Regions from separate parts of the Streptomyces sp. NPDC028419 genome, predicted to be linked through region 1. Evidence: riboswitches for the same ligand, from Rfam matches in the RefSeq annotation. Region 1 holds a riboswitch; the other holds the start of a gene.
What was found. Region 1 has a riboswitch for S-adenosylmethionine ahead of ACZ4UB_RS21435 (aminotransferase class V-fold PLP-dependent enzyme). Riboswitches for the same ligand answer to the same signal wherever they lie in the genome.
Positions count from the first base shown of each region.

Region 2: it holds a riboswitch for S-adenosylmethionine, as region 1 does, so the genes downstream of both, thrC (threonine synthase) here and ACZ4UB_RS21435 (aminotransferase class V-fold PLP-dependent enzyme) in region 1, are expected to answer to the same signal.

Region 1 covers NZ_JBVHUE010000018.1:12,576-24,547, forward strand. Annotated here, with positions in the region: gene ctaD (aa3-type cytochrome oxidase subunit I) at 1-1,273, shown strand, start outside; gene ACZ4UB_RS21395 (cytochrome c oxidase subunit 4) at 1,270-1,668, shown strand; gene ACZ4UB_RS21400 (L,D-transpeptidase) at 1,784-3,031, shown strand; gene ACZ4UB_RS21405 (hypothetical protein) at 3,180-3,581, opposite strand; gene ctaE (aa3-type cytochrome oxidase subunit III) at 3,758-4,378, shown strand; gene qcrC (cytochrome bc1 complex diheme cytochrome c subunit) at 4,455-5,264, shown strand; gene qcrA (cytochrome bc1 complex Rieske iron-sulfur subunit) at 5,261-6,319, shown strand; gene qcrB (cytochrome bc1 complex cytochrome b subunit) at 6,316-7,944, shown strand; gene trpD (anthranilate phosphoribosyltransferase) at 8,091-9,155, shown strand; SAM riboswitch class IV at 9,271-9,387, shown strand; gene ACZ4UB_RS21435 (aminotransferase class V-fold PLP-dependent enzyme) at 9,613-11,019, shown strand; gene ACZ4UB_RS21440 (Lrp/AsnC family transcriptional regulator) at 11,411-11,692, opposite strand; gene ACZ4UB_RS21445 (rhomboid family intramembrane serine protease) at 11,689-11,972, opposite strand, start outside.
Region 2 covers NZ_JBVHUE010000028.1:107,696-119,667, reverse strand. Annotated here, with positions in the region: gene ACZ4UB_RS28705 (helix-turn-helix domain-containing protein) at 1-101, shown strand, start outside; gene groL (chaperonin GroEL) at 196-1,818, opposite strand; gene ACZ4UB_RS28695 (cold-shock protein) at 2,184-2,390, opposite strand; gene ACZ4UB_RS28690 (MoaD/ThiS family protein) at 2,785-3,060, opposite strand; gene thrC (threonine synthase) at 3,093-4,379, opposite strand; SAM riboswitch class I at 4,397-4,546, opposite strand; gene ACZ4UB_RS28680 (glucosyl-3-phosphoglycerate synthase) at 4,739-5,689, shown strand; gene ACZ4UB_RS28675 (alpha,alpha-trehalose-phosphate synthase (UDP-forming)) at 5,736-7,178, shown strand; gene otsB (trehalose-phosphatase) at 7,756-8,613, opposite strand; gene ACZ4UB_RS28665 (DUF3263 domain-containing protein) at 8,647-8,883, opposite strand; gene ACZ4UB_RS28660 (extracellular solute-binding protein) at 8,927-10,231, opposite strand; gene ACZ4UB_RS28655 (ROK family protein) at 10,410-11,342, shown strand; gene nagA (N-acetylglucosamine-6-phosphate deacetylase) at 11,342-11,972, shown strand, end outside.

The sequences.
Region 1 (11,972 bases):
GTTCGCCTACTCCCCGCTGTCGGACGCCGTCCGCTCGCCGGGCATCGGCGCCGACATGTGGATCATGGGTCTGGCCTTCTCCGGCTTCGGCACGATCCTCGGTTCGGTCAACTTCATCACCACGATCATCTGCATGCGCGCTCCCGGCATGACGATGTTCCGCATGCCGATCTTCGTCTGGAACGTCCTGCTGACCGGTGTGCTGGTCCTGCTCGCGTTCCCGGTCCTCGCCGCCGCGCTCTTCGCGCTGGAGGCCGACCGGAAGTTCGGTGCGCACGTCTTCGACGCGGCCAACGGCGGCGCCTTGCTGTGGCAACACCTCTTCTGGTTCTTCGGACACCCAGAGGTGTACATCATCGCGTTGCCCTTCTTCGGCATCATTTCCGAAGTGATCCCGGTCTTCTCACGCAAGCCGATGTTCGGTTACATCGGCCTGATCGCCGCGACGATCGCGATCGCCGGCCTCTCCGTGACCGTGTGGGCCCACCACATGTACGTCACCGGTGGTGTGCTGCTGCCGTTCTTCTCCTTCATGACCTTCCTGATCGCGGTACCGACCGGTGTGAAGTTCTTCAACTGGATCGGCACCATGTGGAAGGGCTCGCTGTCCTTCGAGACCCCGATGCTCTGGGCCGTCGGCTTCCTGATCACCTTCACCTTCGGTGGTCTGACCGGCGTCATCCTGGCCTCGCCCCCGATGGACTTCCACGTCTCCGACTCGTACTTCGTCGTCGCGCACTTCCACTACGTCATCTTCGGCACCGTGGTCTTCGCGATGTTCTCCGGCTTCCACTTCTGGTGGCCGAAGTTCACGGGCAAGATGCTGGACGAGCGCCTGGGCAAGATCACCTTCTGGACGCTGTTCGTGGGCTTCCACGGCACGTTCCTGGTGCAGCACTGGCTGGGCGCCGAGGGCATGCCGCGTCGTTACGCGGACTACCTCGCCGCCGACGGCTTCACCGCGCTGAACACGATCTCGACGATCAGCTCGTTCCTGCTCGGCCTGTCGATGCTCCCCTTCATGTACAACGTCTGGAAGACGGCGAAGTACGGCAAGAAGATCGAGGTCGACGACCCGTGGGGCTACGGCCGCTCGCTCGAGTGGGCGACGTCCTGCCCGCCGCCGCGGCACAACTTCCTCACCCTGCCGCGGATCCGTTCCGAATCCCCGGCGTTCGACCTGCACCACCCGGAGATCGCGGCCCTGGACCACCTGACGGACCACGGCACGGCTCCCTCGGCGGTCACCGGCGGCAAGGAGTCCGGCAAGTGAAGATCCAGGGCAGGATGTTCCTCTGGCTCTCCCTGTTCATTCTGATCATGGCCGTCGTGTACGGCGTGTGGTCGAAGGAACCGGTCGGGACCACCGCTCTCTTCCTGGCCTTCGGCCTGAGCGTCATGATCGGCTACTACCTGGCCTTCACGGCCGCGCGCGTGGACGAGATGGCCCAGGACAACCTGGAGGCCGACGTCGCGGACGAGGCCGGCGAGCTGGGATTCTTCTCCCCGCACAGCTGGCAGCCGCTCTCGCTGGCCATCGGTGGCGCCTTCGCCTTCATGGGCGTCATCTTCGGCTGGTGGCTGATGTACTTCTCGGCGCCGCTGATCCTGATCGGTCTGTGGGGCTGGGTGTACGAGTACTACCGGGGCGAGAACGCCAACCAGTAGTCGAAAGCCGCCGCGCAACCCACTTGGGGCCCGGACACCTCGTCAGAGGAGTCCGGGCCCCTCGTTTGCAGTCACCCCGCGCGCCGTAATAGTCATATCTTCATAGCGTGGACTCATGAACCACTCACCGCGTCTTTGGACGGTAGTCGGCTGCTCCCTGCTGGTCGCGTCCCTCGGGGCCGGCGCCACCGCATGCGGGTCCGGCGACAACAACCCGCTGTCCGCCCGCCCCTACGACGCGGGCGACGAGGTCGCCTTCAATCAGGCGTCGGGCGGCCGGCCGGTCGACCCCGACCGCCCCCTCGAAGTCACCGCCAAGAAGGGCGACGGCCGGATCACCGACGTGAGCGCCGTCGACACCCACGGCCGTCACCTCGCCGGCGAGCTCTCCGCCAAGGGCGACCGCTGGCACAGCACCGCGCCGATGGCCGCGGGCGTCCGTTACACCGTCACCGTCGGCACGGAGGACGAGCGCGGCGCCCAGGGGCAGCGCACGCTGAACTTCGAGACCACCCCGGCCAAGAAGGTCGTCCACATCGAATTCGGCCCGGAGGCGGGCAAATACGGCGTCGGCCAACCCCTGACGGCCGAGCTCACCGAACCGGTCAAGGACAAGGCCGCCCGCGCCATCGTCGAGCGCGGCCTGGTCGTGGAGTCCGCGGGCAACGTGCAGGGCGCCTGGCACTGGGTGGACGACAAGAAGCTGCACTTCCGCCCCAAGGACTACTGGCCCGCCAACACCGAGGTCTCCGTACGGAGCAACCTGGAGGGCATCAAGATCGCGGACGGGCTCTACGGCGCCGCCGCGAGCTCGCTCAAGCTGGAGATCGGCGACCGCGTCGAGGTCACCACGGACGCCTCCTCGCACTACCTGACCTTCAAGCGCAACGGAGAAGTGATCAACACCATTCCGGTCACCACCGGAAAGCCCGGCTTCTCCACCCGCAACGGCGTCAAGGTCGTGCTGGGCAAGCAGTACTTCGTCCAGATGCGCGGCGACACCGTCGGCATCGGCGGCAGCGAGTACTACAACCTCCCGGTGTACTACGCCACCCGGGTGACCTGGAGCGGTGAATACGTGCACGCCGCGCCGTGGTCCGTCGGCTCCCAGGGCTACGAGAACGTCAGCCACGGCTGCACCGGCATGAGCACCGGCAACGCCGCCTGGTTCTACGAGAACATCAGCGAGGGCGACATCGTCCGGGTGATCAACAGCATCGGCGACGACATGGACCCCTTCGGCAACGGCTACGGCGACTGGAACCTCGACTGGAAGGAGTGGCGCGAAGGCAGCGCCCTCCTCAAGGGCACCCAGGACGGGCGCAGTCCCGTCGACGCGGCCCGGCTGCGCCCGCAGGTCTGAGGCGCCGTCGGATCCCGCGGGGCGCCCTTGGAAGCCCCGATCCGGCGCCACGAGCGACACAGCGGCCCCTGGAAGCCCTTAGGACGGCTTCCAGGGGCCGCTGTGCGATCTCCCGGCCCCAACGGGCCCGTTTCGAGCGCTCGGGCGCTCAGGCGTTCAGGGACAGCCGCGAGCGCAGTACGTCCGCCAGGGCCTCGGGGAAGTCCACCGGGTCGACCGGCAGCGTCACCGCGCGGTCGGCGCGGCTCCAAGTGGCCAGCCAGGCGTCCTGCGGGCGCCCGATCAGCAGCAGCACCGGGGGGCACCGGAAGATCTCGTCCTTGATCTGGCGGCACACGCCCATGCCCCCGGCCGGTACGGCCTCGCCGTCCAACACGCAGGCGTCGATGCCGCCCGCGTCCAGTTCCTTGAGGACGGCGTCCATGGTGGCGCACTCCAGGAACTCCACCGGCGGCAGGTCCGCTGCGGGCCTGCGCCCGGACGCCAGCCGCACCTGCTCCCGGGTGTTGGCGTCATCGCTGTAGAGCAGAACCCGCGCAGTCGCCCGCATTTCGTTCCTCCACGTGTCACATGAATCACGTTGATGATGTCGCGGATGCTACTCCGTCCGACACCCTGTCAACATCGGTTCGCAGGGGCCTCCGATGGGCCGTTCGGGCCTTGCACACGCCCCGGACACTCCGAACGGCACCCCCCGGGGTGAGGGCGGGATAAGCGACCGACATAATGTCGGTCGTGGCGACAGCAACGACAGTAGATACCGGGCACGCGCACCCGACGGTCAACAGGCCGAACCTCGTCAGCGTCGGAACGATCATCTGGTTGAGTTCCGAGCTGATGTTCTTCGCGGCCCTCTTCGCGATGTACTTCACCCTGCGATCGGTGATGGGCGCCGAGCATTGGGCAGAACAGGCCGAGGCCTTGAATCTGCCCTTCTCGGCGACGAACACCACGGTCCTGGTGCTTTCCTCGCTCACCTGCCAGCTCGGCGTATTCGCCGCCGAGCGCGGTGACGTGAAGAAGCTCAGGACGTGGTTCATCATCACGTTCGTCATGGGTGCGTTCTTCATCGGCGGGCAGGTGTTCGAGTACACCGAGCTGGTCAAGAAGGACGGCCTGAGTCTCTCGTCAGACCCGTACGGATCGGTGTTCTACCTGACCACCGGCTTCCACGGGCTGCACGTGACGGGCGGCCTCATCGCCTTCCTCCTGGTCCTCGGCCGGACGTACGCGGCCAAGAGGTTCACCCACGAACAGGCCACGTCGGCCATCGTCGTGTCCTACTACTGGCACTTCGTCGATGTCGTCTGGATCGGCCTCTTCGCCACGATCTACCTGATCAAGTAGCGAACACGTCGCCGGGCCCGTCCCGGCACTCCATCCAGACACACCGACGCAGAAGATCCTGACACCGGGGTAATCCGTGAAAAAGCTCTCCGCACGACGACGCCATCCGCTGGCGGCGGTCGTCGTTCTACTCTTCGCACTGGCGGTCACTGGGGGGCTGTACGCCGCCTTCGCGCCCGCGGGCAACGCGCAGGCAGACGAAACCTCCCAGTCCCTCGCCATCGAGGAGGGCAAGAAGCTCTACGCCGTGGGCTGCGCAAGCTGCCACGGGACCGGCGGTCAGGGTTCCTCTGACGGCCCGAGCCTGGTGGGTGTCGGCTCCGCCGCCGTCGACTTCCAGGTGAGCACGGGCCGTATGCCCGCCCAGCAGCCCGGCGCTCAGGTGCCGAAGAAGCCCGTGATCTACTCCCAGGCGCAGACCGACCAGCTGGCCGCGTACATCGCGTCCCTCGGTGCCGGTCCGATCACGCCGACCGAGAAGCAGTACGACCCGGCGGGCGCCGACATCGCCAAGGGTGGCGAACTGTTCCGCAACAACTGCGCGCAGTGCCACAACTTCACCGGTGAGGGCGGCGCGCTGACGCACGGCAAGTACGCCCCGAACCTCGAGGGCGTCGAGCCGAAGCACATCTACGAGGCCATGCTCACCGGCCCGCAGAACATGCCCTCCTTCCCGGACAGCACCATGCCGGAGAAGCAGAAGAAGGACATCATCGCGTACCTCCAGAACGTGAACGGCGAGAAGTCGACCAGCCCCGGTGGGCTCAAGCTCGGTGGCCTCGGCCCCGTTTCCGAGGGTCTCTTCGGCTGGATCTTCGGACTGGGTGCGCTGATCGCTGTCGCCGTCTGGGTCGCGGCCCACACCGCTAAGGCCAAGAAGTCATGAGTAGCCAAGACATTCCCGAAGAGAAGCACCTGCCGAGCGAGCAGGGCGACGCGCACCACGGTGGCGTAGCACTGGCGGACGACCCGTTCGCCGACCCGGGCCTGCCGGCCCACAAGCCCCGTATCCAGGACATCGACGAGCGGGCGGCCAAGCGCTCCGAGCGCACGGTCGCGATGCTGTTCACGCTGTCGATGCTGGCCACGGTCGGCTTCATCGCCTCGTACGTGACCCTGCCGGTCGACAAGATCGTGTACATCTTCCCCATCGGGAAGGTGAGCGCGCTCAACTTCGCCCTCGGCATGACCCTGGGCACGGCGCTCTTCTGCATCGGCGCGGGCGCGGTCCACTGGGCCCGCACCCTGATGTCCGACGTCGAGGTCGCCGCCGAGCGTCACGAGATCGCCGCTCCGCCGGAGGTCAAGGCGCAGGTCCTGCAGGACTTCGCCGACGGCGCCAAGGAGTCGGCCATCGGCCGGCGCCCCCTGATCCGCAACACGATGCTGGGCGCGCTGGCCATGCTGCCGCTCTCCGCCGTCGTGATCCTGCGCGACCTGGGTCCGCTGCCCGAGGACAAGCTCCGCAAGACGCTGTGGGCCAAGGGCAAGCTGCTCATCAACGACAACACCAACGAGCCGCTGCGTCCCGAGGACGTCATCGTCGGCTCGCTGACCTTCGCCCGGCCCGAGGGCCTGGAGGAGGACCAGCACGACTTCCAGACGCAGATCGCCAAGGCTGCCCTGATGATCGTCCGCATCAAGCCGGAGGACATCAAGGACAAGCAGGAGCTGGAGTGGTCCCACGAGGGCATCGTGGCCTACTCGAAGATCTGCACCCACGTCGGCTGCCCGATCAGCCTGTACGAGCAGCAGACCCACCACGTGCTCTGCCCGTGCCACCAGTCCACCTTCGACCTCTCCGACGGCGCCCGTGTCATCTTCGGCCCGGCCGGCCACGCGCTTCCGCAGCTGCGGATCGGCGTGAATGCCGAAGGCTTCCTCGAGGCGCACGGCGACTTCGAAGAGCCCGTCGGTCCTGCATTCTGGGAGCGCGGATGAGCACTGCCACTGAAACGACGGAGCGCAAAGCGCCTGCCGGTGAGCGCGTAGCCGACTGGGCGGACGGTCGCCTGGGCATCTACAGCCTCGCCAAGGCCAACATGCGCAAGATCTTCCCGGACCACTGGTCCTTCATGCTCGGTGAGATCTGCCTCTACAGCTTCATCATCATCATCCTCACGGGTGTGTACCTGACGCTGTTCTTCCACCCGAGCATGAACGAGGTCGTGTACCACGGCTCGTACGTGCCGATGCAGGGCGTCCAGATGTCCGAGGCCTTCGCCTCGACCCTGGACATCAGCTTCGACGTGCGCGGCGGTCTGCTGATCCGCCAGATCCACCACTGGGCGGCGCTGATCTTCGTCGCCGCGATGGTCGTGCACATGATGCGCGTGTTCTTCACCGGTGCGTTCCGCAAGCCGCGTGAGGTCAACTGGGTCTTCGGCTTCCTGCTGCTGTTCCTCGGCATGTTCACCGGTTTCACCGGTTACTCGCTGCCGGACGACCTGCTCTCGGGCACCGGTGTCCGCTTCATGCAGGGCGCCATCCTGTCCGTCCCGGTCGTCGGCACGTACCTGTCGATGTTCCTGTTCGGCGGGGAGTTCCCGGGCGGCGACTTCGTCGCGCGCTTCTACTCGGTGCACATCCTGCTGCTGCCGGGCATCATGATGGGCCTGCTGGTGGCCCACCTGATCCTGGTCTTCTACCACAAGCACACCCAGTTCGCGGGCCCCGGCAAGACGAACAACAACGTCGTCGGCATGCCGCTGCTGCCGGTCTACATGGCCAAGGCCGGAGGCTTCTTCTTCCTGGTCTTCGGTGTCATCGCGGCCGTCGCGGCGATCGCCTCGATCAACCCGATCTGGGCGCTCGGCCCGTACCGCCCGGACCACGTGTCCACGGGTGCGCAGCCCGACTGGTACATGGGCATGCCGGAAGGCCTCATCCGCGCGATGCCGGGCTGGGAGATCAACCTCTGGGGCCACACGCTGGTCCTGGGCGTCTTCATCCCGCTGCTGCTCTTCCCGCTGGTGCTGTGCTCGATCGCGGTCTACCCGTTCATCGAGTCCTGGGTCACCGGGGACAAGCGCGAGCACCACATCCTGGACCGCCCGCGCAACGTCCCGACCCGCACCGCGTTCGGTGTCGCCTGGATCGCGGAGTACATCGTGCTCCTCATCGGCGGCGGCAACGACATGTTCGCCCAGTACTTCCACCTGTCGATCAACTCGATCACCTGGTTCGTCCGGATCGGTTTCTTCCTCGTTCCGGTCCTCGCCTTCATCGCCACCAAGCGGATCTGCCTCGGCCTCCAGCGCCGGGACCGGGACAAGGTGCTGCACGGTCGCGAGACCGGCATCATCAAGCGCCTGCCGCACGGTGAGTTCGTCGAGGTCCACGAGCCGCTCTCGCAGGGCAAGCTGCACACGCTCACCTCGTACGAGCAGTACAAGCCGGTCGAGATCGGCCCGACGGTCGACGAGAACGGTGTCGAGCGCAAGGTGAAGGGTCTGGAGAAGCTCCGCGCGAAGCTGAGCAAGGGCTTCTACGGCGAGAACAACCAGATCCCGAAGCCCACGGCTGAGGAGTACAAGGAGATCCAGAGCGGCCACGGCCACCACTGACTCCGCATGACGGACTGATTCCGGTCAGTCTTCGCGTCGCCACGGCAAGAGCCCCGTCCAGTCACTGGACGGGGCTCTTCGCCGTCCACTCCGGCTGGATAGGCTGGGGCCTCACCCATCGACTGTGGACCCATCAGGAGCGGACCATGAACGTTGTGACCCCGGCAGGCGGCGACAGCGTGGCGGCCCGTACCTGGCCGGGCGTACTGGACGCCCTGCTGGACGGCCGCGACCTCGCCGCGGACGACACGGCGTGGGCGATGGACCGGATCATGAGCGGCGAGGCCACCGACGCCCAGATCGCGGGCTTCGTGGTCGCCCTGCGGGCCAAGGGCGAGACCGTCGCGGAGATCAGCGGCCTCGTGCGGACCATGTACGAACACGCCAACCTGATCGAGGTCCCCGGCCGCACGGTCGACATCGTCGGCACCGGTGGCGACGGCGCCAAGACGGTCAACATCTCGACGATGTCCGCGATCGTGGTCGCCGGTACGGGCGCCAAGGTGGTCAAGCACGGCAACCGCGCCGCGTCCTCCTCCAGCGGCGCCTCGGACGTCCTGGAGAAGTTGGGCGTCAACCTCGAACTGACCCCCGCGCGGGTGGTCGAGGTGGCCGAGGAGGCGGGCATCACCTTCTGCTTCGCCGTCAAGTTCCACCCGGCGCTGCGCCACGCGGCCTCCGCCCGCAAGGAGTTGGGCATCCGCACCACCTTCAACGCGCTGGGCCCGCTGACCAACCCGGCGCGGGTACGGGCCCAGGCGACCGGTGTCGCCGACGCCCGGCTGGCCCCCATCGTCGCGGGCGTGCTCGCCGAGCGCGGCTCCTCGGCGCTGGTCTTCCGCGGCGACGACGGCTTCGACGAACTGACCACGACGGCGACCTCCCGGGTCTGGTGGGTGCGCGACGGCGCGGTCACCGAGCAGGGCTTCGACCCGCGCGACATCGGCATCCCGCTGGTCGACGTCTCCGCGCTGCGGGGCGCGGACCCGGCGTACAACGCGGAGGTGGCCCGCCGTCTGCTGGCGGGGGAGACCGGCCCGGTGCGCGACGCCGTCCTGCTGAACTCCGCGGCCGCCCTGGTGGCCCTGGACCCGGGCAGCGGCACGCTGGAGGAGCAGCTGGCGGCGGGCGCGGCCCGCGCGGCGCAGTCGATCGACTCGGGCGCCGCCCAGGCCGTGCTGGAGCGGTGGGTGAAGGCGAGCAACGCCTGACGCCCGCGCGCCCGCCCGCACGGCTCCCCGCCGAGCGGCGATTTTCCGACAGGCCCCGGTCCGACATGCGGACCGGGGCTTGTGCGTGGCGGATCTTGTGGCAGGATGCTGACCAGGTCACGAGTGACAGCGTTTAGGCCCCGGCTTGCTGTCCGGCAACCCTCCTTCCGTGGCGGGGTGCCCCGGGTGATGACCAGGCCGTAGGCAGCGAGGCTTACGGCAAGCGCGGATCCCTCGACACCAGGGGTCCTGGTCTCTCGAGGAGCTTTTTCCGTGAGCAAGCGAATGCGATAGGGCGACTCGCCCCTTCTTCACCCCCGGAAACAGGGTCCTGTCCGCGTACCCCCAGGTAGCGCCGGCGCCACCCCCTCCTCCCGGGGCCTTCCCGTACCCCGCCGCACCCGGCCGCGTACGGCCCCTTGAAGCCATTCACCCCTGCCTGCCGGGAGATTCCGCCATGTCCGCTTCCCTGAACGCCGCCACCACCGCGACCGCCGACCCCGCGTGTGTCGAGCCCGCGTGTGTCGAGCCCGCTTGCGTCGAGCCGCTCCAGGTGCTCGGCCGGGACGTCACCGTGCCGCTCGTCACCGGCGGCGAAGTCACCTACGCGGCCCTGGACTACGCGGCCAGCGCGCCGGCCCTGCAGCGGGTCTGGGACGACGTGGCCGCCTACGCCCCGTACTACGGCAGCGTGCACCGCGGGGCCGGTTACCTCTCGCAGCTCTCCACCGACCTCTTCGAGCAGAGCCGGGCCACGGTCGCCGAGTTCCTCGACTGCCGGCCCACCGACCAGGTCGTCTTCACCCGGTCCACCACCGACTCGCTCAACCTCCTCGGCCAGGTGCTCCCGGCCGACTGCCAGGTCTTCGTCTTCGAGACCGAGCACCACGCCTCGCTGCTGCCCTGGCGCGACGCGCGGGTCACCTACCTCAACGCCCCGCGCACCCCGGCCCAGGCCGTCGCCACGCTGGAGCGCGCGCTGGCCGACCGCGAGCCCTACGGCCCGGCGCTGGTCTGCGTGACCGGCGCGTCCAACGTCACCGGCGAGCTGTGGCCGGTCAAGGAGCTCGCCGCCGCGGCGCACGCCCACGGCGCGCGGATCGTCCTGGACGCCGCCCAGCTCGCCCCGCACCACCCCGTGTCCGTCCAGGAGCTGGACGTCGACTGGGTCGCCTTCTCCGGGCACAAGCTGTACGCGCCCTTCGGCTCGGGCGTGCTCGCCGGGCGGGCCGACTGGCTCCAGGAGGCCGAGCCGTACCTCGCGGGCGGCGGCGCTTCGCGCAAGGTGGCGCGGCGTGAGGACGGCGGCGTGGACGTCGAGTGGCACACCACCGCGGCCCGCCACGAGGCCGGTTCGCCGAACGTCATCGGCGTCTACTCGATCGCCTCCGCCTGCCGTGCGCTGACCGAGGCCGGGTTCGACAGCCTGGTGGCCCGTGAGCAGCACCTGATCGCGAAGGTCCGCGAGGGGCTGGCCGAGGTCCCGGCGGTGCGGATCCTGTCGCTCTTCGGCGACGACGCGCCGCGGGTCGGCGTCATCTCCTTCGTGGTGGACGGGTGGAACAGCTCGCACTTCGCCGCCGCGCTGTCCGCCGAGTACGGCATCGGCGTCCGTGACGGGCTCTTCTGCGCCCACCCGCTGGTGCGGACCCTGCTGGGCAGTGCGCCGCAGGAGCCGGGCGAGTGCGGGGCGCCGGAGGCGGAGCCGGGCGAGCGCTCGCTGAACGCGATCCGGGTCAGCTTCGGGGCGGGTACGCCCGACGAGCACGTGGAGCGGTTCGTGGGGGCCGTGCGGGAGCTGGTGGCCCAGGGGGCGCAGTGGACGTACCGGACGGAAGAGGGCCGCTGCGTCCCGGCCGTCTGACGGTCCGCCTCAAACGCCGGCGGGGCTGGGGTGGTGCCCTTGTCCGGGGTCGGGGTGGGCGGGCCGCGGCCGGGCCGGTGACCCGCACGAGTGTCTCCTCGGCTCGCGGCAGCGGCCCCGTCGGACACTGCGCCCGGCGGTGACCGCTCGTCCTTGCGGGGACACTCCTGCGTGCCCCCGTCCCGGCCGCGACCCGCGCGGTGGTCCCGCGTCAGGGCGGTGGCGTCGCGGTGGGGCGGGGTGTCCCCGCAGGTCGAGCGGTCACCACCGGGTGCACGCTCCGACCGGGCCGAGCCCGCGAGCCGAGGAGACGCCCCGCCCCGGCGCGGCGACGCCGCCCTGACCCACCCCGACCGGGGTCAGGGACGTACCGGGCGCCCGCCGCCAGGCGTTACGCGTCCAGGCCGATCGCGAAGGCTGCTTCCAGGTCGTGCTGGGAGTACGTGCGGAACGCCACGTGGGTGTCCGTCGCCTCCACGCCCGGGATCTTGCTGATGCGGCCGGGGATGATGTCGGCCAGGTTCTCGTGGCGCGGCACCCGGACGAGGGCGATCAGGTCGTAGGTGCCCGTGACGGAGTAGACCTCGCTGACGTTGTCCAGCGCGGCGATCGACTCGGCGATCTCGGGGATGCGGTCCACGCTGGTCTTGATGAGCACGATCGCGGTGATCACGGCTGGCTGTCTCCCTCGGTGGCCGTCGCTGGTCGCCTCACTCTAGTCGTACGTCGATATCGCACCCACGCGTAGAGGAAGCCGAGCGAGAAGCCCACCACGTGGGCCAGGTACGCCACCCCGGGCCCGCTCCCCGCGCGCTGCGCCGCCAGCCACTGGAGGCCGAACCAGAACATCAGCACGATCCAGGCGGGGAAGCGCAGCGGGACGAAGAAGAGGAACGGGAAGAGGCTGGTGACCCGGGCCTTGGGGAAGAGGCACAGGAAGGCCCCCAGGACGG
Region 2 (11,972 bases), on a different contig from region 1:
CGCTGCTCCGGCGGCTCGCCCGCGCCCTCGACGCCTCGCTGACCATCGACCTGGGCTGCGACCACGAAGCGGTCACCTTCGTGGCCCGCCCCGCCGCGTAGGAACGCGGGAACGCCCGAGGGCGGCACCCCCCGTGGGGAGTGCCGCCCTCGTTCGAAGAACAGCCGATCTGCTCGGGCCGGGGCCCGGGGCGGATCAGAAGTCCATGTCACCGCCCGGCATGCCGCCGCCCGCGGGGGCACCGGCCTTCTCGGGCTTGTCGGCGATGACGGCCTCGGTGGTGAGGAACAGCGCGGCGATCGACGCGGCGTTCTGCAGCGCGGAGCGCGTGACCTTCGCCGGGTCGATGATGCCCTCGGCGATCATGTCGACGTACTCGCCGGTCGCGGCGTTCAGGCCGTGGCCGATCGGCAGGTTGCGCACCTTCTCGACGACGACGCCACCCTCGAGACCACCGTTGACGGCGATCTGCTTGAGCGGGGCCTCCAGCGCGAGCTTGACGGCGTTGGCGCCGGTCGCCTCGTCGCCCGTGAGCTCGAGCTTCTCGAAGACCGCGGAGGCCTGGAGGAGCGCGACGCCGCCACCGGCGACGATGCCCTCTTCGACGGCCGCCTTGGCGTTGCGGACGGCGTCCTCGATGCGGTGCTTGCGCTCCTTGAGCTCAACCTCCGTCGCGGCGCCGGCCTTGATGACGGCCACGCCGCCGGCCAGCTTCGCGAGGCGCTCCTGGAGCTTCTCGCGGTCGTAGTCCGAGTCGGAGTTCTCGATCTCGGCGCGGATCTGGTTGACGCGACCCTGGACCTGGTCGCTGTCGCCGGAGCCGTCGACGATCGTGGTCTCGTCCTTGGTGATGACGACCTTGCGGGCGCGGCCGAGCAGGTCGAGGCCCGCGCTCTCGAGCTTGAGACCGACCTCCTCGGAGATGACCGTGCCGCCCGTGAGGATGGCGATGTCACCGAGCATGGCCTTGCGGCGGTCGCCGAAGCCCGGAGCCTTGACGGCGACGGACTTGAAGGTGCCGCGGATCTTGTTGACGACCAGGGTCGACAGGGCCTCGCCCTCGACGTCCTCGGCGATGATCAGCAGCGGCTTGCCGGACTGCATGACCTTCTCGAGGAGCGGCAGCAGGTCCTTGACCGAGCCGATCTTCGAGTTGACGATCAGGATGTACGGGTCGTCGAGGGACGACTCCATGCGCTCCATGTCGGTGGCGAAGTACGCCGAGATGTAGCCCTTGTCGAAGCGCATGCCCTCGGTGAGCTCGAGCTCCAGGCCGAAGGTCTGCGACTCCTCGACCGTGATGACGCCTTCCTTGCCGACCTTGTCCATCGCCTCGGCGATGAGCTCGCCGATCTGGGTGTCAGCGGCGGAGATGGAGGCCGTAGAAGCGATCTGCTCCTTGGTCTCGACATCCTTGGCCTGCGCCAGCAGGGCGGCGGAGACGGCCTCGACGGCCTTCTCGATACCGCGCTTGAGGGCCATCGGGTTCGCACCGGCGGCCACGTTGCGCAGGCCCTCGCGGACGAGCGCCTGGGCGAGCACGGTGGCGGTGGTCGTACCGTCGCCGGCGACGTCGTCCGTCTTCTTGGCGACTTCCTTGACCAGCTCGGCGCCGATCTTCTCGTACGGGTCCTCGAGCTCGATCTCCTTGGCGATGGAGACACCATCGTTGGTGATCGTGGGGGCGCCCCACTTCTTCTCAAGGACGACGTTGCGACCCTTGGGGCCAAGGGTGACCTTGACGGCGTCGGCGAGCTGGTTCATGCCTCGCTCGAGACCGCGCCGGGCCTCCTCGTTGAACGCAATGATCTTGGCCATCTGAAGTGGTCCTCCCGGACAGCGGTGGATTGCTCCCGGACCGCGCCCGCGCCCGCGACGGACGGCCTGTGGGTCCGGCGGTTCCTTCCCGCCGACCCCGTGGGCCTCACCGACCCGGTCCTCGTTTTGGTAGCACTCTCACCTGGAGAGTGCTAACGCCAATGATTAGCACTCGGCACCCCCGAGTGCAAGCGGCTTCGAGGAACACCCGGTGAACGCCCGGGCCCCGCACCCGTTCCCCCACGCGTTCCCGCACGGATCCGGCCCCGGTTCCCGCCCCGGTTTCCCGCACGCACGCGGGGCCCGCATCCATGTCTCAGGATGCGGGCCCCGCGTGTTCATGTGTCGGTGGTCGATCGCTCCGGCTAGCCGACTGCGAGCTTGACCATGTCCGCCTGCGGACCCTTCTGGCCCTGCGAGATCTCGAACTCGACCCGCTGACCCTCTTCAAGGGTGCGGTACCCGTCCATCTGGATGGCGCTGTAGTGGACGAACACATCCGCACCACCGTCGACCGCGATGAAGCCGTAGCCCTTCTCCGCGTTGAACCACTTGACGGTGCCCTGAGCCATGCCTAACTCCCCTATTACTGGCCCTTGCGCAGGACCGCACTTCGCGGACCCGGGTCAGAACTTGCGCCGGAACGCCTCGACCGGGGCTGAATGTATCCGCACCGCTGCTGTCTGCAACAGGTCATTCCCGCGAGAATTCTGGACATGCCATTACATTGAAATAGGGTGAAAATTAGGAATCTTCCGGGGCAACTCGGGCCGGACAAACCACGCCAAGGACCCATAGCGCGCACGCATGTTGACTCAATGTCAACCCTCCCGCGACCCGTTCATATGCGCCGGGCAAGAACAGCGGTGGGGACTTCCCCAACTCTACCGCGCCCAACCACGCAGAATTGCCCCCTCCGTTTCCTACCGGAGGGGGCAATTCAGGTTCTGCGGTCCGAGCGGAGGGTCAGCCGCCCGCGACGGCGGGGATGATCGAGACGCCCACGCCGTCGGGCGTCGGCGTCTGCAGCCCGCTCTCGAAGCGCACGTCGTCGTCGTTGACGTAGACGTTCACGAAGCGGCGCAGCTTGCCCTGGTCGTCGAGGACGCGGGCGGCGATGCCCGGGTGGCTCCGCTCCAGGGAGTCGATGACCTCGCTGAGGGTCGCGCCCTCGGCGGCGACCTCGGCCTGGCCGCCCGTGTAGGTGCGCAGGATGGTGGGGATGCGGACGTTGACGCTCATGGCGCTGCTGCCTTTCCGGGTTCGAGGGGTGATCAGGCCAGGCCGGCGGCGCGGAACGCGTCCAGGCTCGGGCGGATGGTGGCGGTCTGGCCGCTGTCGGCGGCCACCGCCTCCAGGGTCTTCAGGCCGTCACCGGTGTTCAGGATCACGGTCGTCAGCGCCGGGTCCAGCTGCCCGTTCTCGATGAGCTTCTTCGTCACGCCGACGGTCACGCCGCCCGCGGTCTCGGCGAAGATGCCCTCGGTCTGGGCCAGGATCTTGATGGCCTCGACGACCTGGGTGTCGTTGACGTCCTCGACGTAACCGCCGGTGCGGCGGGCGATGTCCAGGACGTACGGGCCGTCGGCCGGGTTGCCGATCGCGAGCGACTTGGCGATGGTGTCCGGCTTCTGCGGGCGGACCACGTCGTGACCGGCCTTGAAGGCGGTCGAGACGGGCGAGCAGCCCTCGGCCTGGGCGCCGAAGATCTTGTAGGGCTTGTCCTCGACCAGGCCGAGCTTGATCAGCTCCTGCAGACCCTTGTCGATCTTCGTCAGCTGCGAGCCGGACGCGATCGGGATGACGATCTGGTCGGGCAGCCGCCAGCCGAGCTGCTCGCAGATCTCGTACGCCAGGGTCTTGGAGCCCTCGCCGTAGTACGGGCGCAGGTTGACGTTGACGAAGCCCCAGCCCTCGCCGAGCGGGTCGCCGATCAGTTCCGAGCAGAAGCGGTTGACGTCGTCGTAGTTGCCCTCGATGCCGACCAGGTCACCGCCGTACACGCCGGCCATGACGACCTTGCCCTGCTCCAGGTCGTGCGGGATGAAGACGCAGGAGCGCAGTCCGGCGCGGGCGGCGGCGGCGCCGACGGCCCCGGCCAGGTTGCCCGTGGAGGAGCAGGAGAGCGTGGTGAAGCCGAAGGCGCGGGCGGCCTCGACGGCGATGGCGACGACGCGGTCCTTGAAGGAGTGCGTCGGGTTGCCGGAGTCGTCCTTGACGTAGAGCTTGCCGGTGACGCCCAGCTCCTTGGCCAGGTTCTCGGCGTCCACGAGCTTGGTGAAGCCCGGGTTCAGGTTCGGCTTCGAGGCCACGTCGGCGGGGACGGGCAGCAGCGGGGCGTAGCGCCAGATGTTGTTCGGGCCGGCTTCGATCGCGGCGCGCAGCGCCTCGGGGTCACCGGTCGGAAGCTCGTAGGCCACTTCGAGCGGGCCGAAACACTCGGCACAGGCGAAAATGGGACCCAGCTCGAAGCGGGTGGCGCATTCGCGGCAGGAAAGCCCGATGGCGGGTCCGAGATCGACGGTGGTCGCGGCAGAGGTGGCGACAGTCTGTACAGACATGACGGCGAGGCCCTTTCTCCTCATCTTCCCCGTGGCGCACTTCGCCACGAGACGGATTTGGCACCTTCCCTAGTCGGGGACCTCGCTGACTTTGCAAAATCGCGAGACCGACTGGAGGGTTGCCGGGGCTTCAACGGGCCGTATCCCTCTGCCCCTCTGGATGAGCGGTATGGCGCGAACGCGCCTTGGCGGCGCACTCGTGCGTTTGTACCGAAGGACCCCCGACATGCGATGGTCCTCCGCGTTGTTCAAGACTGTAACCGAAGGCATGGATGGTTGAGACAGCCGTCCGAACCGCGAGATGGATCACATTTCGGCCATATCGCTGGCCGGCCACGACTCGATAGGGAGTGCTGAAGGTGCTGGAAGAGGTGGAGCGCTGGCTGGGGGCCCGCTCCTGGTCCGCCACCGACCGACCGCTGGAGCAGCTCCTTTCGGCCAAGCGGGCATCGGGCATCACGGTCAGCGTCGTGTTGCCCGCGCTCAATGAGGAGGCGACGGTCGGCGCGATCGTCGAGGTCATCCGCCGCGACCTGATGGACGCCCTCCCCGTCCCCCTCGTCGACGAGCTCGTCGTCATCGACTCCGGCTCGGGCGACCGCACCTCGGAGGTCGCCGCGAAGGCCGGCGCCCGCGTGGTGCACCGCGACGAGATCCTGCCGCGGGTCCCGGCGCTGCCCGGCAAGGGCGAGGTGCTGTGGCGCTCGCTGCTGGTGACCAGCGGGGACGTCGTCTGCTTCGTCGACGCCGACCTGCGCGACTTCTCCGCCGCCTTCGTCTCCGGGATCGTCGGCCCGCTGCTGACCGAACCGGACGTGCAGTTCGTCAAGGCGATGTACGACCGCCCGCTGGGCGACGCGCCCGGCCAGGGCGGCCGGGTCACCGAGCTGGTGGCCCGCCCGCTGCTGAACCTGCACTGGCCGCAGCTGGCCGGATTCGTCCAGCCGCTGGGCGGCGAGTACGCGGTGCGCCGCTCGCTGCTGGAGCGGCTGCCCTTCCCCGTCGGCTACGGCGTGGAGCTCGGCCTGTTGGTGGACGCGCTGCACACGGCCGGTCTGGACGCGCTCGCGCAGGTGGACGTCGGCGTCCGGCTGCACCGCCACCAGGACGGGCGGGCGCTGGGCCGAATGGCCGCCGCGATCTACCGGACCGCGCAGCTGCGGCTCTCGCGCGGGCACCTCGTACGGCCCGAGCTGACCCAGTTCGAGCGCGGCCCGGACGGCTTCGAGCCGCACACCTACCCGGTGGACACGGTGGAGCGGCCGCCGATGCGGGGCGTCGAGGAGTACGCCCACCGACGCGTGGCATGACGGCACTCACAGTTTGAGCGCGGGCCCGCCGGGCTAGGTTGCCCGCATGGCCTTCTCGGTACTCGTCGCCGCCAACCGCGGTCCGCTCTCGTACGCCCTCGACACCGACGGGGGCCTCAGCGCCCGCCGCGGCGGGGGCGGTCTCGTCTCCGGCCTCTCCGCCGCCCTCGGCCGCCAACCGGACGCGCTGTGGATCTGCGCGGCGCTCTCGGAGGCGGACCGCGAGGCGGTCCGCCGCGGGGTCGCCGAGCCGGGCGTGCGGATGCTGGACATCGACCCCGAGGTGTACGACGGCGCCTACAACGCCATCGCCAATTCGGTGCTCTGGTTCACCCACCACCACCTGTACGACGTCCCGCGCGAGCCGGTCTTCGACGCGGCGTTCCACCGGGCCTGGGAGTCGTACGTCGCCTACAACCGGGCCTTCGCCGAGGCGCTGGCCGAGGAGGCGGAGCGGGGCGCGCGGGTCCTCGTCCAGGACTACCACCTGGCCCTGGTGCCCGGCATGCTGCGGGTGCTGCGCCCGGACCTGCTGATCGCGCACTTCACGCACACGCCCTGGGCGTCCTACGACTACCTGCGGATCCTGCCCTCCTACGTCCGCGAGGAGCTGGCCTGGGGGATGCTCGGGGCGGACATGGTGGGCTTCCACACCGGGGCGTGGGCGCGGGCGTTCCTGGACGCGATGGACCTGGACGACGCGTACGGGACGGCTTCGCCGGGCGGAGCGGACGGCACGGAGATCACGCACCGGCGCTACACGGTCTGGTCGAGCCGGACCACCTCGGTACGGGTCTTCCCGCTGGGCGTGGACGGCGACGAGCTGCGGGAGCTGGCCCACCGGCCCGAGGTGAACGACAAGCTGGCCGCGCTGCGGACGGAGGTCGCCGGGCGCAAGGCGATCGTCCGGGTGGACCGCACGGAGCTGTCGAAGAACATCCTGCGCGGGCTGCTGGCCTACCGGGAGCTGCTGGTCACCCGGCCCGAGTGGCGCGGCCGCGTGGTGCACCTGGCGTCGGCCTACCCCTCGCGGCAGGACCTGGCCGTCTACCGCGCGTACACGGAGTCGGTGCGGGAGCTGGCCGCGGAGATCAACGCGGAGTTCGCCACGCCCGACTGGCAGCCGGTGCTGGTCTCGGTCGAGGACGACTTCGCGCGCTCCCTGGCGGCGTACCGGCTGGCGGACGTGGCCCTGGTGAACCCGGTGCGCGACGGGATGAACCTGGTGGCCAAGGAGATCCCGGTGGTGTCGGAGGCGGGGTGCGTGCTGGTGCTGTCGACGGGGGCGGGGGCGTACGAGGAGCTCCGCGAGGACGTGCTGGCGGTGAACCCGTACGACGTCACGGAGACGGCGCTCGCGCTGCACGCGGCGTTGTCCATGCCGGAGGGGGAGCGGGCGGAGCGCACGAAGCGCCTGGCCGCGACCGCGACCGCCCTGCCGCCGGCGGCCTGGTTCGAGGCCCAACTGGCCTTCTTGCGGTCCGAGTAGCCGGCGAGCCCGTCCAGTACGCCCCCGGAGGACGCCTCAAACGCCGGCGAGGCTGGGAATCAAGCCCGCCCGGCGATTGAGGGCCCGCCGGAGGCAGCATCAGCCCACGCGGCACCCGAGCCCGACGCCCGACCACCGGTCGACCGCCCTCCGGGGGCGCCTCAAACGCCGGCGAGGCTGGGAATCAAGCCCGCCCGGCGATTGAAGGCCCGCCGAAGGCAACACCAGCCGGCGCGGCTGGGAAATCAAGCCCGCCCGGCGATTGAGGGCCCGCCGGAGGCAGCATCAGCCCACGCGGCACCCGAGCCCGACGGCCGACCACCGGTCGACCGCCCTCCGGGGGCGCCTCAAACGCCGGCGAGGCTGGGAATCAAGCCCGCCCGGCGATTGAGGGCCCGCCGGAGGCAACACCAGCCGGCGCGGCTGGGAAACCAAGCCCGCCCGGCGATTGAGGGCCCGCCGGAGGCAGCGTCAGCCCACGCGGCACCCGAGCCCGGGGGTCGACCGCCCCCGGGGGGACGCCTCAAACGCCGGCGGGGCTGGAGATGCAGCCGCCCGGCGATTGGGGGCGGGTGGGCTAGAGGGCGGCGGCCAAGGCTGCGAGGAAGGCGGCTACTTCGGGGGGGCCCGCCAGGGTCAGGTCGGCTCGGGCGGCCAGCTCGGGGACCTCGGCCGAGCCGCTGCACACCAGCAGCCCCGGCACCCCCTCGGCCCGCGCCTTCTCCACCGCGGAGAACGCGGCCAGGTCCCCCAGATCGTCCCCGGCGTACAGCACCGCCCCGGCCCCGACCTCCGCCAGGTACTCCGTGAGCGCGACCCCCTTGTCCATCCCCGGCGGCCTCAGCTCCAGCACGGCCCGCCCCGGCTCCACCACCAGCCCGTGCCGCGCCGCCAGCTCCCCCAGCGGCTCCCGCAGCGCGTCGAAGGCCGCCGCGGGATCCTCGGCCCGGCGGGTGTGGACGGCCAGGGCGCGCCCCTTCTCCTCGATCCAGGTGCCGCGCCACGCCCCGATGGAGTCCAGGAAGCCCGGCAGCTCGGCCCGTACGGCCGCCACCCCGGGATGTTCGGCGGGGGTGTGGACGATCCCGGTGACCGCGTCCCAGCGCTCGGCGCCGTAGTGCCCGAGCACGACGAGGTGTTCGAGCCCCGGCACCCCCGCGAAGCCCCCGTGGCGGACGGCGACCCCGGCGGGCCGCCCGGTGATCACGGCCACCGAGGCCACCCGCGGCGCGAGCGCGGCCAGCGCGGGCACGGCGTCGGCGTGGGCCCGCGCCTGGTCGGGGTCGGGCACGATCTCGGCGAGCGTGCCGTCGAAGTCGAGGGCGATCACCGCGCGGCGCGGCTCGCGCAGCAGGGCGTCGAGCCCCTCGCGTCCGGCGGCGGTGACGGGCATCGGCAGGCTGTTGACCGGCAGGCTGTGCGGATGGCTCCCCATGCCTACGACCCTAACGGTCCCCCCGGAGGACGGCTATCGCCGGGCACGCTGGGCTTCGCGCAGCCTGCGCAGCCGGTTCACGGTGCCGGGCGCGTGGGCGAGCGCGCGCGGGTCGTCCATCAGCGCGTTGAGCAGCTGGTAGTAGCGGACGGGATGCATGCCGAGTCGCTCCCGTATGGCCCGCTCCTTGGCGCCGGGACCGGGCCAGGTGCGCCCCTCGTACGCGAGCACGGCGGCCTCCGTCTCCGTCAACCGCCCGCCCTCCGTCATACCGCCAGGTTAACTCCGCCCACCGACAGCACCCACGGCCAGCTCAGTGCGCGTCCTCCGCCCGCGCCGTGCGCGCCATCTCCTCCAGCGTCTTGGCCGGCTGCCCGCCCGGCTGGACGGTCTTGCCGATGTTCTGCTTGATGTTCTCGCTCACGCCCGCCCAGGACTTCTTGCCGACCGGGTAGAGCCGCGAGGAGGGCAGCGCCTGGAGGAAGGTCTTGAGCTGGACCGCGCCCGCTCCGGTGGCCGCTTCCATCGACCGGTAGCCGCTGGTGGTCACCGGCAGCAGGTCGTAGCGGCTGGTGAAGGCGGTCTGGTTCTCGGCCGAGTAGAGGTAGTCGAGGAACTTGCCCGATTCCTTGCGGTGGCCGTTCTTGAAGGCCATGACCCAGTCGGCGACGCCCATGGCGGGCTTGTCCGAGCCGTCGGAGGTCGGCAGCGCGACCATGCCGAACTTCAGGCCCTTCGCCGCGGCCTGCTTGATCAGCGTCGGGTGGCCGTTGAGCATGCCGACCTCGCCGCGCGTGAAGCCGTCGAAGGCGGCCTGCCGGTCCAGCTTCGCCGGTTCGACGGGGCCGGTGAGGCCGCCGCCGACCAGGGTGTCGCGCAGGTACTCGAAGGTCTTGACGTTGTCCGGGGAGTCGAGGGCGTAGGACTCCTCGTTGTCGGTGTAGCCGCCGCCGCCCGCGAGCATCCAGTTCATGGTCTCGGCCTGCGCCTCCTCACGGCCGAGCGGCAGCGCGAAGGGGGTGGGGACCTTGGCCGCCTTCAGCTTCTTGGCCGCGGCTTCCAGCTCGGACCAGGTCTTGGGCTGCCAGCCCTTGCCGGTGCCGACGGCGCTCGCCGGGATGACGCCCGCGTCGGCGAAGAGCTTCTCGTTGTAGAAGAGCAGCCGGGTGCTGGCCACGAAGGGCATGCCGTACTGGACGCGCTTGACCTTGCCCGCGTCGGCGAGCGGCGCGAGGAAGTCGGCCTCGGTCTGTACGGAGAGCAGCTCGTCGGCGGTGTAGAGCTTGTCGGCGGCGGCGTAGTCCGCGTAGGCGCCGATCTGCGCGACGTCGGGGGCCTTGCCGGCCTTGACCATCTCGGCGACCTTGGCGTCGACCTCGGTCCAGGAGTAGACGTCGACCTCGACCTTGATGCCGGGCTGGTCCTTCTCGAACCGGTGGGCGAGGTCCTTCCAGTACGTGGCGGAGGAGTTCGCGGGATTGTCCCCGTAGTCGGCCGCCACGACGCGCAGGGTCACCTCGTTGTTCCCGCCGAGGACCTCGGTTCCACAACCGGTCAGGGTCACGCTCATGCACAGTGCGGCGCCGGAGGCCACCAGGCTCAGATAACGGGCTCTCACAGCTCTCGGTCCACCCCATTGTCGTCCGTCAGATCCACGTAAGGTCTACACCACTTTCGCGGAGTGTCCACAACCGGACGGCACCGGGGGTCCCCCATTTGTATGGCTACTCAACAATCCCCCTCAGTGGACTAGACCTTTCCCCGTCGAGCACGCGAGACTGTCACCTGTGAAACCCGTGAAACACGTCATCGCCCTCGATGTGGGCGGCACCGGGATGAAGGCCGCCCTCGTCGCCGAGGACGGCTCCCTGCTCCATGAGGCGCGCCGCGCGACCGGCCGCGACCGGGGCCCCGACGCCGTCGTCGAGTCGATCCTGGAGTTCGCCGCGGAGCTGCGCGACCTGGGGGTGCAGCGGTACGGAGGGCCCGCGTCCGCCGCCGGCGTCGCCGTGCCCGGGATCGTCGACGCCGAGAACGGGGTCGCCGTCTACGCGGCGAACCTGGGCTGGCGCGACGTACCGATGCGCGCCCTGCTCAGCGCACGCCTCGGCGGCATCCCCGTGGCCCTGGGCCACGACGTGCGCACCGGCGGCCTCGCCGAGGGCCGCATCGGAGCGGGCCGCGGCGCCGACCGCTTCCTCTTCGTCCCGCTCGGGACCGGCATCGCGGGCGCCATCGGCATCGCGGGCCGGATCGAGGCGGGCGCGCACGGCTACGCCGGCGAGATCGGCCACATCGTGGTCCGCCCCGGCGGCCCCGCCTGCGGCTGCGGCCAGCGCGGCTGCCTGGAGACCCTCGCCTCCGCCTCCGCCGTCACCCGCGCCTGGGCCGCCGCCTCCGGCGACCCCGAAGCGGACGCCGCGGACTGCGCCAAGGCCGTCGCCTCCGGCGACCCGCGCGCACAGGAGGTCTGGCTCGCCGCCGTCGGCGCCCTCGCCGACGGCCTGGTCACCGCCCTCACCCTGCTGGACCCCCGCACGCTGATCATCGGTGGCGGGCTGGCCGAGGCCGGGGAAACCTTGTTCACACCGCTTCGGACGGCCGTCGAGGAACGCGTGACGTTCCAGCGGCTGCCCGAGATCGTTCCGGCTGCCCTCGGGGACACCGCCGGATGCCTGGGCGCGGGTCTGCTCGCCTGGGACCTACTCGCCACGGAGGTACCAGCCTGATGGCCGGAAGCGCACACAGCACCGTTCTCTCCGGCGCCAAGGTGGTGCTGCCCACCGGGACCGTCACGGGCGGCCGCGTCATCGTCGAGGGCGAACGCATCGCGGGCAGCGCCCACGAGGGCGCCGCCGCCGTCGACCTCACCGGCCACTGGATCGTCCCCGGCTTCGTGGACATGCACAACCACGGCGGCGGCGGCGCCTCCTTCACCTCCGGCACGCCCGAGGAGATCCTCCGCGGCGTGCGCACGCACCGCGAGCACGGCACCACCACGCTGGTCGCCTCGACCGTCACCGGCGACCTCGACGAGCTGGCCCGGCGGGCCGCGCTGCTCGCCGAGCTGACCCAGCAGGGCGAGATCGCGGGCATCCACTTCGAGGGCCCCTTCATCAACCCCTGCCGCAAGGGCGCGCACAAGGAGGACCTGCTGCGCGACCCGGACCCGGCCGAGGTCCGCAAGCTGATGGACGCCGCGCACGGAGCGGCCCGGATGTTCACCCTGGCGACCGAGCTGCCGGGCGGGCTGGACTCCGTACGCCTGCTGGCCGAACACGGGGTGATCGCGGCGATCGGACACACCGACTCCACCTACGACCAGACCCGCGAGGCCATCGACGCCGGCGCCACGGTCG